Regions from separate parts of the Cellulosimicrobium sp. EB106-03-01-XG111 genome, predicted to be linked through region 2. Evidence: riboswitches for the same ligand, from Rfam matches in the RefSeq annotation. Region 2 holds a riboswitch; each other region holds the start of a gene.
What was found. A riboswitch is a leader RNA that binds a small molecule or an ion and turns the genes downstream of it on or off. The one in region 2 is predicted to bind thiamine pyrophosphate.

Region 1 (5,031 bases), on a different contig from region 2:
ATCGACCACACCGACCGCCGCGTGACGATCCACCCGGAGGAGGGCGACGACTACTCGGTCACGTACGACCACCTGATCGTCGGCCTCGGCTCCGTGTCGCGCACGCTGCCCATCCCGGGCCTGGCGGAGAACGCGATCGGCTTCAAGAACGTGGAGGAGGCCATCGCGGTCCGCAACCACGTGCTCAACCGCATGGACGTCGCGTCGTCCACGTGGGACGAGAAGCTGCGTCGCCGCATGCTCACGTTCACGTTCGTCGGCGGCGGGTTCGCGGGCATCGAGGCGCTGGCCGAGATCGAGGACATGGCCCGCTACGCGACGCGCAACTACGCGACGATCGAGGAGAAGGACCTCCGCTTCGTCATGATCGAGGGCGCGGGCCGCATCCTGCCCGAGCTCAGCGAGCCCATGGCGCAGTACGCGCTCGACGAGCTGAAGAAGCGCGGCATCGAGTTCCACCTCAGCACGTTCCTGTCGTCGTGCGTGGACGGCCACGTCGTCACCTCGACCGGGGTCGAGTTCGACTCCGACACGATCGTGTGGACCGCGGGCGTCAAGGCGAACCCGGTCCTCAAGGAGTCGTCCGACCTCCCGGTCGACAAGCTGGGCCGCATCACCGTGCTGCCGACGCTCCAGGTCGCGGACGCCGACGGCAACGTCGTGCCGAACGCGTGGGCCGCGGGCGACTGCGCCGCCGTCCCGGACGTGCTGAACCCGGGCAAGTTCTGCCCGCCGAACGCGCAGCACGCCATCCGTGAGGCCACGCGCCTCGCCGACAACCTCGCGCTCGAGCTGCACAGCGAGCCGCCGGTCGAGTACCGCCACAAGAGCGTCGGTACGGTCGCGTCGCTCGGTCTGTACAAGGGCGTCGCGGAGCTGTTCGGCGTGTTCAAGCTCCGCGGGACGCTCGCGTGGCTCATGCACCGCAGCTACCACGTCATGGCGATGCCGACGGGCAACCGCAAGATCCGCATCTTCATCGGCTGGATCGGCCAGTTCCTCATGGGCCGCGAGCTCGTGTCGCTCGGCTCGCTGCACGACCCGCGCGCGGAGTTCCGCGCCGCGTCCGTCCCGCCCAAGAAGGACGGCGACCCGGTCAAGCAGACCGCGCAGGGCTCGGCGGCCGCGGCGGAGTCCGGTGCGGGCACCGTCGACGCCGACGACCGGACGCCGGCGGCGAAGGCCTCCTGAGGCCGCGGCCGGGCACTGGCCCGGCTGTCGTGCCCGACGACGAGGGGCGAGCCGCGCGTGCGGCTCGCCCCTCGTCGCGTCCGGGTCCCGAGCGGGCGGCCGTCGTGCCGACGGGCCCGGGGAGCCCCGCGCGCGCGGTAGATTCGGCCCGCGCCCCCATGGCCCAACTGGCAGAGGCGGCCGGCTTAAACCCGGCGTGTTCCGGGTTCGAGTCCCGGTGGGGGCACCACGCCGACGGGCGGTCGGCTCCGCGGCGCCAGGGCTCCCCGGGCTAGGACAGCCCCGTCGGGCCCTCCGGCTCGGCCGGGGGAGCGGCCTCCTGGCCGAGGATCACGACGGTGCCGTCCGGGTCCTGCACGCGCGCGACGCGCTCGCCCCACGGTTGGTCCGCGGGCGGCTCCAGGACGGGCACGCCCGCGGCCGCCAGGTGCTCGACGGCGCGGTCGCAGTCGTCGACGTACACCCACAGCACGACGCGGGTGTCCGCCGGAGGCGGGTCGCCCTGCCCGAGCCCGAGCGGTGACCCGCCCACGCGCACGCTCACGTAGACGGGCGGACCGTCGTCGGGGAAGGCGTACTCGACCGTCCCGCGCAGCAGGTCGCGGTAGAAGCCCAGCGACCGGTCGAGATCGGCCACGGTGAGGACGGGGAAGAGGCTGCGGAACACGGTCGCTCCTCGGTGCGCTCGGCGGGTCCTCCCATCGTGCGCCTCGCGTCCCGGGCGCGCTCTCCGTGCCCGGGCCGGCGGGCCTCAGCGCGCGAGCAGCTCCTCGGTCGTCGTGCCCGGCACGGACAGCGTCACGCGCGTGCCCCACGGGTCGTGCACGACGACGGAGCGGCCGTCGTCCGCGTGCTCCAGCCCGCGCGCGCGGAGCCGTGCGACGAGCGCGTCGAGGTCCTCGCGGCCCGGCACCGTGACGGCGACGTCGCCGAGCCCGAGGCTCGCGGCGCGGGGCCCGGCACCCGCGCTGTTCCACACGTTCATCGCGACGTGGTGGTGGTACCCGCCGGCGGACGCGAAGAGCGCCCCGCTGTACCCGGTGAGCGTCGCCTCGAAGCCGACGGCGTCGACGTAGAAGGCGTGGGCGGTCGCGACGTCGCCGACCTGGAGGTGCACGTGGCCGACGCGGCCCGCGAGCGAGGGCCCGGCGTCGAACGTCTCCTGGTCGAGGTGCGTGCGCAGGTAGTCGTTCGGGTCGAGGAACGTCGTCGTCATGAGGATCTGGCCGTGCTCGCGCACCCACGTCTCGCGGGGGCGGTCGGTGTAGAGCTCGACGCCGTTGCCCTCGGGGTCGGTGAAGTAGAACGCCTCGCTGACGAGGTGGTCGCTCGACCCGACGAACGTGCCGCGGCGGTCCTGCGCGGCGCGGTAGACGGTCGCGGCGAGGCTCGGGCCGTCGTCGAACAGGAAGGCCGTGTGGAAGAGGCCGGCCTGGCGCGGGTCGACGGGCGGGAGCCCGGGGGTGTGGACGAGGCGCAGCATGGGCGTGCGCCCGCGGCCCAGCACGCGGTGCACCTCGGCGCCGCGCGACCGCTCCTCGAGCGGGGCGAGCGCGAACGCCCCCGTGTAGTACGAGGTCATGAGCTCGAGGTCGCCCACGCGCAGCGTGACGGCGTCCATGCTCGTGGACGGGGACAGGAGGCGGTCGGTCGGCGCGCCCGGGGTGCTCGTGGTCATGTCTCCTCCAACTTGTTGTCGCTACAACTATATTCCCACACCGCGGCGAGGGCTCCCGCACCGGCGCCGTCCTTGCTAGGGTCGGCGCGAACCACGCGGGGCGTCCCGCCCGGGCCACGGCCCGGGCCGAGGGACTGAGACGAGCGGTACGGCCGCCCGGACCCGTCGAACCTGATCTCGCTAGCACGAGCGGAGGAACGTGGGCATGACGACGCCTGCTGCCATCACCCTGAACCCTGTCCTCGCGGACGACCCGACCGCGCTCGTCCGGCAGGAGGAGACCGGCTTCACCGCCGACCTCGCCCGCCGGTACGCGGACCTCTTCGAGACGTTCTACGACCACCCCTTCCTGGCCGGGCTGCGCGACGGCTCCGTCGAGCCCGCCGCGGTGCGCCACTACGTGGGCCAGGACCACCAGTACCTCACGGCCTACCTGCGCTGCTACGGCCTCGGCATGGCCCTCGCGCCCGACCGGTCGTGGGCGGCCTACTTCCACGACAAGGCCGGCTTCCTCCTCGACGACGAGTCGCACGCGCACCACGCCATGTGCGACTTCCTCGGCCTGACGTACGAGGAGGCGCAGACGCACCGCCTCGCGCCGAGCGCGCAGGCCTACGTCGACCACATGACGGCGGCCGGCCGCGACTCGCTCGGCGTGCTGCTCGCCGCGCTGCTGCCGTGCCCGTGGACCTACATCTGGTCCGCGCGGCGCTTCTGGCTCGGCGAGCGCGAGACGACGCCCGGCGCCCTCGCCGACGACCACCCGCTCGCGGGCTGGTGGCAGTTCTACGCGGCCGAGCGCACCGAGGACGTCCTCACGGACCTGCGCGCGCGCCTCGACGCGCTCGCCGCGGACGCGGGCGAGGCGGAGCGCGCGCGCATGGAGCGCGCGTTCGAGCTGAGCTGCCGCCACGAGATCCGCTTCTGGCAGATGGCCTGGTCGCTCGAGCGCTGGTGACCCGCCCGGCCGGGCGCGCGGCCGGCCGCCGCGCCGTGCGCCCGGCCTTACGCCAGCAGCAGATCCCCACCCGGGTGCCTCGGCACCCGGGTGGGCCGCGGGTAGCGTGATCGCATGGACGCGACGAGCGCGGTGCCGGACGGGGTGCGGGACGCGGTGCCGGACGTGGTGACGCCGCGCCCCCGCTCCCGGGCGGGCGGGCGGGCGGAACCCCTCCTGCGCCACGTCATCGGTGGGATCCTGCGGCGGGCGCGGCTCGCGCAGGGGCGCACGCTCGTCGACGTCGCGGTCGCCGCGCGCGTCTCCACCGCCTACCTGTCCGAGGTGGAGCGCGGGCGCAAGGAGGCGTCGTCCGAGGTCCTCGCCGCCGTCTGCGGCGCCCTCGGCCTGCGGCTCGTCGACCTCGTCGCCCGCACGGGCGAGGAGCTGCGGCCGCTCGCACCCGTCCGCGTGCTGTCCTCCGCGCGGGAGCGGGGTGCCCTCTCCGCGCCGCGGCACGTCGCGCCGGTGGGCGAGCCCGTGCGCGACCTCCCCGTCGCCGAGACCCTGGGCCGTCCGACCGCGCGCGCCGGCGACGTCCTGCTCCTCGCGGCCTGAGCGGGGTCCCACCGCACCGCACCGCGTGTCGTGCGGAGGCCGGGCACCGTGCGCGCCGCTACCGTCGGTCCATGACGGAGCCGCAGACCGCGCACGGCACGGCAGCCCAGGACGCCCCGGCCCTCCAGGACCTCGTCGACGACGCCGCGTTCCTCTCCCACGAGCACCAGCTCCACCTGTCGGACCTCCATGGCGACGACGCCTGGGCCGCCGACATGACCACGGGCGTCTTCACCTTCACCGCGCCCGACGGCGGGACCGCGACGTGCCGCCTCCAGTTCCTCGGTACGGCCGCGCCCGGTCCGGGCACGTGGATGTGGGCGTGGCAGAACGTCAACGGCTTCCCCGACCGCGTGCTCACCGCCGCCGAGAGCGCGCGGCGGACCGGGCTGCGCGAGGCCGCCGAGCCGGAGCTCCCCCTCGCCGAGGACCTCGCCCACCGGCTCGCGCTCGCGGCCAAGGCCGTGACCGGGTCGTTCACCCACTACAGCGCGCCCGTCGGCGGCGGCACGCGCGCGTGGTTCCTCCTGGACGACGCCGACCTCGCCCTGCCCGCGCCGACCGTGCCGCGCGTCGTGCGCACGCTGAGCGAGGGGCTGCTGTCCGT
Region 2 (5,031 bases):
CGCGCTCCCCGGCCCGGACGAGACGATGCTGGGCCCGGCCGAGGTGCGCGAGTTCCTCGCCGCGGCTGGTCCCGTCCCGCTCGTCGGCGCCAAGGTGACCACGCGGCCCGCGGACGCCCCGCCCGCGCAGCGCCTCGCCGTCGCGCGCGCGACGCTCGCGGTGCTCCGCGACGCGCTGGCCGCCGTCGCCCCCGACACCGGTGCCGACCGCGCAGCGAGCCGCCCCGCCGGCTGAGCGCGTCCCGCGGGCCGCGCCCGTCCGGCTCGGCCCCGAGCCCGACCGGGCGCAGCTCGGGCCGACCTCGCGCAGCCTCAGCCCTCCGGCACGGGCGCCGAGCGGTGCAGGTGGTCGACGGGCCCGCGGCCGGTCCCCACCCGCAGCGCGGCGCCCGCGCGCAGCGCGCCCGTGAGCCACTCCTTCGCCTCGCGCGCGGCCTCCTCCCAGCTCGCGCGCTGCGGGCGCAGCGCCGCGAGCGCCGCCGAGAGCGAGCACCCGGTGCCGTGGGTGTGGGGCGTGTCGACGCGCGCGGCGTCGAACGTCGTGACCGTGGCCGCCCCCGGCACGCGACCCGACGTCGGCCCGGGCGCGGGGACGACGAGCGCGTCGGGCGACGTGCGCCCGGTGAGGTGCCCGCCCTTGAGCAGCACGACGGCCCCGCTCGCCGCCGCGTACGACGTCGCCTGGCGCAGGGCGTCGTCCCACGTCGTCGCGGGCTCCCGCCCGCCGAGGACGGCGAGCTCGGGCAGGTTCGGCGTGACGACGTCCGCGCGCGCCGCGAGGTCGCGCACTGCCTGCTCGGCGCCGGCGTCGAGGAGGCGGTGACCGGACGTGGCGACCATCACCGGGTCCAGGACGACCCACGGCCGCGGACCTCCCGCGGCGGCGCGCGCCGCGGCGAGGTCGTCGAGCCACTCCCCGACCGTGCGGGCGTTCGCCTCGTCCGCCACCATGCCGATCTTCACCGCGTCGACCTCGACGTCGTCGGACACGGCGTCGAGCTGCGCGCGCAGGAACGCCGACCCGGGGACGTGCACCGACCGCACGCCGTGGGTGTTCTGCGCGACGAGCGCCGTCGTGACGGCCATGCCGTAGGCGCCGTGCGCGCAGAACGCCTTGAGGTCGGCCTGGATCCCGGCGCCGCCGGTCGGGTCGGTCCCCGCGACGGACAGGACGCGGGGGCGGGACGGGGCCGGGTCGGGCCCGCGGCCCGGGTCGGGGCGACGGTCACGGTCCGCGCGGGCGGGGACCGGGTCGGAGGTGTGCCGGGGCAGGGCGAGCGTCATCGCGCGGACATCCCTTCGCTGGTACGAGCCAGATCAGGTTCGACGGGTCTCATCTCAGCCCCGGTGCGGGGCACCCCGTGTCGCGGGCCATGCTACGCGGCGACCCGCGCGCTTTTCACCCGCCCCGACGCGTGAGACGACGCGCGTGCGCGCGTCTTTCCGGGTATGACCCAGCACGTCGCCCCCGCGACCCGCCCCTTCCTGCCGGACGCACCCGTCCCGGTGCAGGTGCCCGCCTTCTGCACGACCTACGACCGGGACGGTCGGCGGGTCGTGCTCACGGGCGTCATCACGCACGACGCGGGCGGCCTCGTGGCCTTCGAGTACGAGCACCCCGAGCGGGGCCTGTGGCACGTGTGGGTCGACCGGGACACGTGCGCTCCCCGGTGACCGGTGCCCCGGACGCACGGACGCCGCCCGACCGGGGGGTCGGGCGGCGTCGGCCGTGCGGGGTGCGCGCGCTCAGCGGGCGGGGAGCTCTCCCGGCATCGGGTCGTCGGCGCCCCAGCGCGTGACGCGCAGCCGACGGCCGTCCGGCCCGGGCAGCGTGACGCCCGCCCGGGCAGCCTCCTGGGCGGCCGTGCGGAGCGACTCGGGCGAGTCGTGCGTCACGCGCACGAACGCCCCCGAGAACGCGTCGAGCTCGCCGCGGGCGATGGCGACGACCATCTCGACCGTGCGCTCGACGGGCGTCCACTCCGTGCGGCCCTCGTGCATGACCATGGACGCCGTCATGTCGGTCTGCACGACGCCCGGCGACACCTCGAAGGTCCGCAGCCCGAGCGCGTGCCCCGAGCGGTGCAGGTTCGCCCCGAGGCGCAGGAGCGCCGTCTTGCTCGCGTTGTACGCGCTCGCGCCGTCCATGTCGTGCGAGCCCGCGCCGCTGTTGAGGTCGACGACGCGGCCGCCGCCGCGCGCGAGCATCCCGGGGACGACCGCGCGGGCGAGCAGGAACGGCCCGCGCACGTTGGTCTCCAGGACGGCCCACCACTCGTCGGGGTCCGCCTCCCACAGCGGCACCTCGGCGTCGACCCGGCCCGCGTTGTTGACGAGCAGGTCCACGCTCCCGAGCGCGGCCTCGGCCTCGCGGACGGCCGCGGCCACCGCCGCCGCGTCGGTCACGTCCGCCGTGACGACGACGGCCCGGCCCGCGCCGTCGAGCCCACCGATCTCGTCGGCCACGCCCGCGAGCCGGCCCGCGTCGCGCGCGAGGAGCGCGACGTCGAGGCCGGCCGCGGCGAGCCCGACGGCGACCGCGCGGCCGATGCCGCGTGACGCCCCGGTGACGAGCGCGGTGCGGGCGGGCGCGACGTCCGGCGTCGCGCCCGGCCCCGGTGCGCCGCTCATGCGCGCAGCTCCGCCCCGACGCGCTCGCGCGCGGCGGCCACGGCGCCCTCCCGGACCCGCGCGACGTCGTCGGCGGTGAGGGTGCGGTCCGCTGCGCGCAGCCGCAGCGAGAACGCGAGCGACTTGCGCCCGGCGCCCACCTGCTCGCCCGTGAAGACGTCGAACAGCGCGACCTCCTCGGCGAGCTCGTCGGCGCCCTCGACGACCGCGGCGCGCAGCGCCTCGGCCGGCACGTCGGCGGCGACGACGAACGCGAGGTCCTCCTTCGCCGCCGGGAACCCGGAGACCGGGGTCGCCTGCACGGGCTCGTCCGACGCACCGGCGACGAGCGCCGTCAGGTCGAGCTCGAACGCCACGGAGCGGGCGGGCAGGCCGACGTTCTCCAGCACCTTGGGGTGCAGCTCGCCCGCGTGCCCGACGACCGTCCCGTCGGCGAGCTCGAGGCGCGCGCAGCGGCCGGGGTGGAACGGGGCCCGCGCGGTGTCCGCGACGACGCGCACGGCGTCGGGCCCCCGCAGACCGGCGCGGTCCGCGACCAGGCGTGCCGCGTCGAGCGCGTCCGTCCAGTCCGCCGGACGGCCGGGGCCCCACCAGCCCGCCCGCTCGCGACGACCGACCAGGACGCCCGCGACGTGGCGCGGCTGCGCGGGGAGCGCGGCCTCGATCGCGGCGAGGTCGTCGTCGGAGGGACGCACCCCGCCGGGCAGCGACGGAGCGGCCGGGGCGCCCGGGCGCGGGTGCGTCACGAGCCCGACCTCGAACACGGCGACGTCCCCGAGCCCGCGGCCCACGTTGCGGCGCGTGGTCTCCAGGAGCGTGCTCAGCACGTCCGTGCGCATCAGGGGACGGTCGTCGGCCAGCGGGTTGAGCAGGCGCAGCGCCCGGCGGCGCTCGTCGTCCGCGGGGACCCGCAGCGCGTCGAGCTCGCCCTCGCCGACGAACGGGTAGCTCAGCGTCTCGACGAACCCGTGCTCGGCGAGCGCCCGGGCGACCGACCGGCGCACCCGCTGCTCGCGCGTGAGCCCGCGCCCGCCGGGCGCCGCGGGGAGCACCGACGGGATCTCGTCGTACCCGACGAGGCGCGCGACCTCCTCGACCAGCTCGGCCGGCTCGGTGAGGTCGGGGCGCCACGACGGCGGGGTCACGACGACCACGCCCGTCGCGGCGGCGTCGTCCGCGTCGACCGTGCACCCGATCGCCCCGAGCGTCCCGACGACCTGCTCGAGCGTGTACGGCACGCCGACGAGGCGCTCGGCCTCGCCGACGGGCAGGCGGATCGGGGTGGGCGTGGTCACCCGGTCGAGGTCGCTGACGGCCGGGTCCGCGGCCCCGCCGCCCAGCTCGACGAGCAGGTCGACGACGCGCTGCGCCGCGACCGCGGGCAGGAGCGGGTCCACCCCGCGCTCGAACCGCTTCGCCGCCTCGCTCGACAGCTTGTGGCGGCGCGACGTGCGCGCGACCGTCACGGGGTCGAAGTGGGCGGCCTCGACGAGCACCGCCGTCGTCTCGGGACCGACCTCCGACGAGGCGCCGCCCATGACGCCCGCGAGCCCGAGCACGCGCGCGCCGCGCGCGCCGTCGGGGCTGTCGGTGATGAGCAGGTCCTCCGGGTCGAGCGCGCGGTCCACGTCGTCGAGCGTCGTGAGCCGCTCGCCCGGGGCGGCGCGCCGCACCACGACGGGGGCCGCGACCTTCTCGAGGTCGTACGCGTGCAGGGGCTGCCCGAGGTCGAGCATGACGTAGTTCGTCACGTCGACCGCGAGCGAGATGGGCCGCATGCCCGACGCCGTGAGGCGGCGCTGCATCCACGCGGGCGTCTGCGCAGCGGGGTCGAGCCCGCGCACGACGCGCGTCACGAAGCGGTCGCACCCGACGACGCCGTGGACCGGCGCCGCGTCGTCGACCTCGACGGGGAAGCCGTCGGGCGTCGCCGCGGGCGGGGGCGCGGGCAGGGAGCCGGGCAGGCCCGGGTCCGTGAAGCGCGCGCCCGTCGAGTGCGAGAACTCGCGCGCGACGCCGCGGTAGGAGAACGCGTACCCGCGGTCGGGCGTCACGTTGATCTCGAGCACCTCGTCGCCGAGACCGAGCAGCGCGACCGCGTCCTGCCCCGGGGTGAGGTCCTCGGCCGCGTACCCGAGCCGCGGCAGCACGATGATGCCGTCGTGGTCCTCGCCGAGCCCGAGCTCGCGCTGCGAGCAGATCATGCCGTCGGACACGTGCCCGTACGTCTTGCGGCTCGCGATGGGGAACGGGCCGGGCAGCACGGAGCCCGGCAGCGCGACGACGACGAGGTCGCCCGGCGCGAAGTTGTGCGCGCCGCACACGATCCCGCGCGCGCCGCCCGCCGGCATGTCGGCCGGCTCGACGCCCGTGATCTCGGCGGCGTTGTGCTCCGGCCCG
Region 3 (5,031 bases), on a different contig from region 2:
GGTCGCGCACGGCCTGGGCGCAGCGGATCGTGTGCCAGGCGTCGGGGAGCTCGACGAGCAGCCGGTGGGCCGCGAGCACCGCGTAGGTCCACGTCAGGGGCAGCCGCCCGTGCTGGTGCAGGCTCGTCATGAGCCGCACCGGGTCGGTCGTCGTCGCGACCGTGAGCGACAGGGCGCCGACGAGCAGCGTGCGCACGGCGAGCCCGGCGCCGATCGTCAGGCCGTCGGAGCCGACGGTGACCGGGCCGAGGCCGACCGGGTCGCCGCCGGGCCGGGTGGCGACGTTGACGACCAGCAGGCTCGTCGCGAAGACGAGGAAGGGCACGTGGGCCAGGGCGAGCGTGCGGACGGGGACGCGTCCCACGACCAGCAGCGCCCCGACCGTGAGCAGCCACCCGATCGCGGGGGTGTACGGGTCGGTGACGAGGAGCGCGCAGGTCGACACGACGAGGACGGTCGCGAGCTTGACCGTCGGGTTCCAGCGCCCGAGGGGCGTGCTGCGCGGCGCGGTCACGGGGCGGCCTCCGTGCGGGTGAGGGCCGCGGCGTGCGCGTGGGCGGTCGAGCCACCCGGCCCCGCACCGGGCGGGTCTACGCCGACGGGTGCGCCGTCGTCGGCGGTGTCGCGAACGACCGTGGCGGCCGCGTCGACCGCGGTGTCGACCGCGGTGTCGACCGCCGTGTCGACCGCCGTGTCGACCGCCGTGTCGAGCGCGCGGACGAGCGCGCCCGGGTCGACGCCCTGGCGGCGTCCCGTGCGGGCCCACCACGCGAGCAGGGGCGGGCGGCGCAGGCGCGCGCTCCGGCACAGCGCGTCGTCGGCCAGCACGGTGGCGGCCGGGCCGAGCGCCACGAGCCGGCCGCCGACGACCACCGCGACGCGGTCGGCGAGCGCCGCGACGAGCGCGAGGTCGTGCGTGACGACGACGACCGCGCCGCCCGCGTCGGCCCGCTGCCGCAGCGCGCGGGCGACGGCGCCCGCCTGGGCGCGGTCGAGCCCCGACGTGGGCTCGTCGGCGAGGAGGACGGGGGGGTCGAGCACCGTCGCCGTCGCGAGCGACAGGCGCCGTTGCTCGCCGCCGGAGAGCCGGTACGGGTTGGCGTCGGCGAGGTGCGTCAGGGCGAAGGCGTCGAGGGTGCGCGCGACGCGCCCGTCGACGTCGTCGAGCCGCGCGAGGCGGGCCGACCAGGCGACCTCGTCGCGCACCGTCCGCGCGAGGAGCTGGTGCTCCGGGTCCTGGAACACCATCGCGACGGGCGCGTCCGCCGTCGTCGTCACGTCGCCCGTGGTCCGTTCGAGTCCCGCGAGCCCGCGCAGGAGGGTGGACTTGCCGCCGCCGTTCGGCCCCACCACCGCGAGCACCTCGCCCGCGCGGACGTCGAGGTCGACGTCGTGCACCACGGCTGTCTCGTCCCGCCCGCGCCGTCGGCGGCCTGCCGTGGCGCGGTGCACCGCGAGACGACGGGCACGGAGGGCGACCGGGCCGGGCGCCGTCGGACCGGTGTCCGAGGCGCGCGGGTCTGCGGTGCGCGCGAGGTCGACGAGCCAGGCGTCGGTCGCGGGCCCACCGAGCGGGCCGGGGGCTCTGGCGTGCTCGAGCCGGACGTCGAGCGGCAGCCAGCACCCGAGCGCGGCGAGCGTGGCGGCGTGCGCGCGCAGGACGGCGGTCGTGGGGCCGTGCGCGACGGCGCGGCCCGTGCGGTCGAGCACGAGGGTCGCGTCCGGGAGCGTCCCGACGTCGTCGAGGCGGTGCTCGACGAGCACGACCGACCGGCCGGGGGCGTCGTGCGGGTCCGGTCCGGGCGCCCGCACGAGCCCGCCCACGAGCGTCCCCACCTCGTGCGCCGCGGCCGGGTCGAGGAACGCCGTCGGCTCGTCGAGGACCACGAGCTCGGGATCGGCGACGAGCGCCGCCGCGAGGGCGACGCGCTGCGCCTCGCCGCCGGACAGCGCGTGGGTCGGTCGGTCGTGCAGGTGGCCCGCACCGGCAGCGGCGAGAGCGGTGGCGGCGCGGGCGTCCATGGTGCGCGGGTCCGCCGCGCGGTTCTCGAGCGCGAACCGCAGCTCCTCGTCGACGCGGGCGAGGCAGAGCTGGTCGCCCGGCCGCTGCTGGACGAGGCCGACGCGCGCGGCGAGCCCCGCGGGGGTCGTGGCGCGCGGGTCGACGCCCGTCACGCGCAGGTCGCCCGTGACGGTGCCCGGGAGCGTGTGGGGCACGACGCCGACGAGCGCGCGCAGCAGCGTGGACTTCCCGCAGCCCGAGGGGCCGAGCACGAGCAGCCCGGTGCCGGCGGGCACGGTCAGGGTGAGGTCGTCGAGCACGCACGCCGCGTCGTGGCCCACGGTGACGGTCAGGCCGACGGCGGAGACGGCGTCCGGCGCGACGCTCGGCACGGTGCCCGGCACGGTGTCGGGCATGACGTCCGTCGCGGCGTCCCGCACCTCAGCCACGGCGGTCCGTGCCGATCGCGAAGGCGTCGAGCGCGCCGGTGCGGGCGAGGGCGTCGCCGAGGAGGCGCGCCGCGATCCCGCACAGCACGACGCACGAGACGACCTGCACGCCGAGCCGGAGCATCGCGTAGTCCTGCCCGAGCCAGCCGAACCGGACCGCGTTGAACGCGTAGGTGACGAGCGCCGCGCTGACGCCCGACGCCACGAACACCCACCAGCCGTAGCGGCGGTACCGGGTCAGCGCGAAGGGGATCTCCGCGCCCACCCCCTGGACGAGCCCCACGAGGACGAGAAGCGGGCCCGCGGGCGACGCGAGGAAGACCACCTCGACGAGCGCCGCGAGCGTCTCGGTGAGGATGCCGACGCCCGGCTTGCGCACGATGTACGTCGCGAGCGGGCCGACGACGATCCACGCGCCCGCGAGCACGTTCGCGGCAAGGTCCGCGAGGGGCCCCATGGCGAGCTGGAGCGGGGCCCAGAGCTGCACGAACGCCCAGTAGACGAACCCGAACACGACGCCCAGGACGGCGACGAGGACCGTCTCGTGGAGCGTGAGGCCGCGGCGCCGGGCGCGGGCGGGGGGAGCGGTGACGGCGCGGTCTCCGGGACCGGGCGCCGGGGGCACGCCGTCGGCCGGCGGGCCGGGCGTGCCGGTGGGCGGGGTCGCCCGGGGCGGGGTGGTGCGGGGCTCGGTCATGCGGTTCCCTCCGTCGGGCCCCCGGGACGAAGGGTGCACGACGGCGCGCCACCGCCGCTCCTGCGCGGACGGCACGCGCGGGGCGCGGGCACGAGCGCGCAGGGGACGGTGACGTCGGCCCTGCTCCCTTCGCTGGTACGAACCAGATCAGGTTCCACGGGTCTGCAGGGGGGACGGGTGTCCGACCTGCACTCTCAGCGCTCGTGCGCTCCCCGGGGGCGTTCGGCCCGACCCTAGGGCCTGGACGTCCGCCGGACAATCCCGGCGTCTCACCCACCGGGACGTCCGGCCACCGTGAGAAGGTGACGGCGACGAGGCGCCCGCGCGGACCGGGGACGGGCTCCGACGACGAGGAACGAGGCAGCGCGCATGACCCGAGACAACGACCCCGCCGCCGTCGCGGAGCTGGACCGCCTCGACGAGGCCGTGCGGGGCGCGCCCGCGGGCGATACGTCGGTGCAGATCGCGCTGTGGCGGCAGGCAGCGCGCCTCGGCACGTGGTTCTTCATCGCCCGGGGGCCCGAGGACCAGCCGCGTCCGTACGCCGTCGCCGCGGACCAGGGGCCCATGATCTGCCTCTACAGCAGCGCCCCGCGCGCGGACGAGGCGGCCCGGGCGCTCGGTCTGGCGGCCGACGGGACCGGCTCCGTGCCGCTGCTGGGCGTGCCCGTGCCGGCGGCGATCGACTACGTCGCGTCGTTCGCCGCGGCCGGGGTCGTCGGCGTCGCGCTCGACCACCCCCGGATCGGCCACCACATCCCCCTCGGGAACCTGGCGCTGCTCAAGGCGTGGTCCGCCGGCGGATGACCCGTCCTTGACAGCAGGTTCGAACGTTTGTTCGAATGGCGCGATGCGGTGGGACGGACAGGCGCTCGGCGCGGACGACGGCGCGCTCCCCGGTTTGGAGCGCATGGGCCTCGTCCGCAGCGTGCGCACGCCCGAGTTCGCGGGGATCACGTTCCACGAGGTCACGGCCAAGAGCGCGCTGTCGAAGGTCCCGGCGATGTCGCGCATGCCCTTCCGCTGGACGGTCAACCCGTACCGCGGGTGCAGCCACGCGTGCTCCTACTGCCTCGCGCCGAGCACGCCCGTGCTCCTGGCCGACGGCACGCAGCGGCCGATCGGCGAGCTGCGCGTCGGCGACGAGATCGTCGGCACCGCCCCCCACGGCGCGTACCGGCGCTACGTGCGCACCCGCGTCCTCGACCGCTGGACCACCCGCAAGCGCGCCTACCGGGTGACCCTCGCCGACGGCACGCGCCTCGTCGCGAGCGGCGACCACCGGTTCCTCACCGAGCGCGGCTGGCGCCACGTCGTCGGCGGCGCCGGGCACCGGGCCCGCCTGGCGCTCGGCGACGTGCTCGTCGGGCCGGGCGCCGCGGCGCTCGCGGACGCGCGGCCCGTCCTCGACGGCCAGGACGTCACCGGCGGCGAGGCGCTGCGCGTCGACTCCCTCGAGGCCCTCGACGGGCCGGGGGAGGTGACGGAGCTGGTCGACATCACGACCGGCACGCGCGACTTCGTCGCCGCGGGGGTCGTGAGCCACAACTGCTTCGCCCGCCCCACGCACGAGTACCTCGACCTCGACGCGGGCGAGGACTTCGACCGGGAGGTGGTGGTCAAGGTCAACGTCGACGACGTGCTGCGCGCCGAGCTCGCCCGACCGTCCTGGGCGCGCGAGGCCGTCGCGCTGGGCACCAACACCGACCCGTACCAGCGCGCCGAGGGACGCTACCGTCTCATGCCCGGCATCATCGACGCCCTCGCCGGGTCGGGCACGCCGCTGTCCGTGCTGACCAAGGGCACGCTCCTGCGCCGCGACCTGCCCCTGCTCGTCGACGCCGCCTCGCGCGTCGAGGTCGGGATCGGCGTGTCCCTCGCGC

Region 1: it holds a riboswitch for thiamine pyrophosphate, as region 2 does, so the genes downstream of both, AC3WT4_RS11685 (TenA family protein) here and thiD (bifunctional hydroxymethylpyrimidine kinase/phosphomethylpyrimidine kinase) in region 2, are expected to answer to the same signal.
Region 3: it holds a riboswitch for thiamine pyrophosphate, as region 2 does, so the genes downstream of both, AC3WT4_RS04965 (ECF transporter S component) here and thiD (bifunctional hydroxymethylpyrimidine kinase/phosphomethylpyrimidine kinase) in region 2, are expected to answer to the same signal.

Annotation. Positions count from the first base shown of each region.
Region 1 is NZ_JBYTEQ010000013.1:41,011-46,041, reverse strand. It holds gene AC3WT4_RS11705 (NAD(P)/FAD-dependent oxidoreductase) at 1-1,191, shown strand, start outside; tRNA gene AC3WT4_RS11700 (tRNA-Leu) at 1,344-1,420, shown strand; gene AC3WT4_RS11695 (VOC family protein) at 1,463-1,858, opposite strand; gene AC3WT4_RS11690 (VOC family protein) at 1,943-2,869, opposite strand; TPP riboswitch at 2,956-3,084, shown strand; gene AC3WT4_RS11685 (TenA family protein) at 3,075-3,827, shown strand; gene AC3WT4_RS11680 (helix-turn-helix domain-containing protein) at 3,942-4,424, shown strand; gene AC3WT4_RS11675 (DUF6882 domain-containing protein) at 4,496-5,031, shown strand, end outside.
Region 2 is NZ_JBYTEQ010000009.1:174,686-179,716, reverse strand. It holds gene AC3WT4_RS10380 (DUF4862 family protein) at 1-235, shown strand, start outside; gene thiD (bifunctional hydroxymethylpyrimidine kinase/phosphomethylpyrimidine kinase) at 313-1,284, opposite strand; TPP riboswitch at 1,278-1,372, opposite strand; gene AC3WT4_RS10370 (hypothetical protein) at 1,450-1,674, shown strand; gene AC3WT4_RS10365 (SDR family oxidoreductase) at 1,747-2,631, opposite strand; gene pheT (phenylalanine--tRNA ligase subunit beta) at 2,628-5,031, opposite strand, start outside.
Region 3 is NZ_JBYTEQ010000003.1:204,201-209,231, reverse strand. It holds gene AC3WT4_RS04975 (energy-coupling factor transporter transmembrane component T family protein) at 1-514, opposite strand, end outside; gene AC3WT4_RS04970 (ABC transporter ATP-binding protein) at 511-2,451, opposite strand; gene AC3WT4_RS04965 (ECF transporter S component) at 2,444-3,148, opposite strand; TPP riboswitch at 3,254-3,373, opposite strand; gene AC3WT4_RS04960 (hypothetical protein) at 3,518-3,955, shown strand; gene AC3WT4_RS04955 (Rv2578c family radical SAM protein) at 3,999-5,031, shown strand, end outside.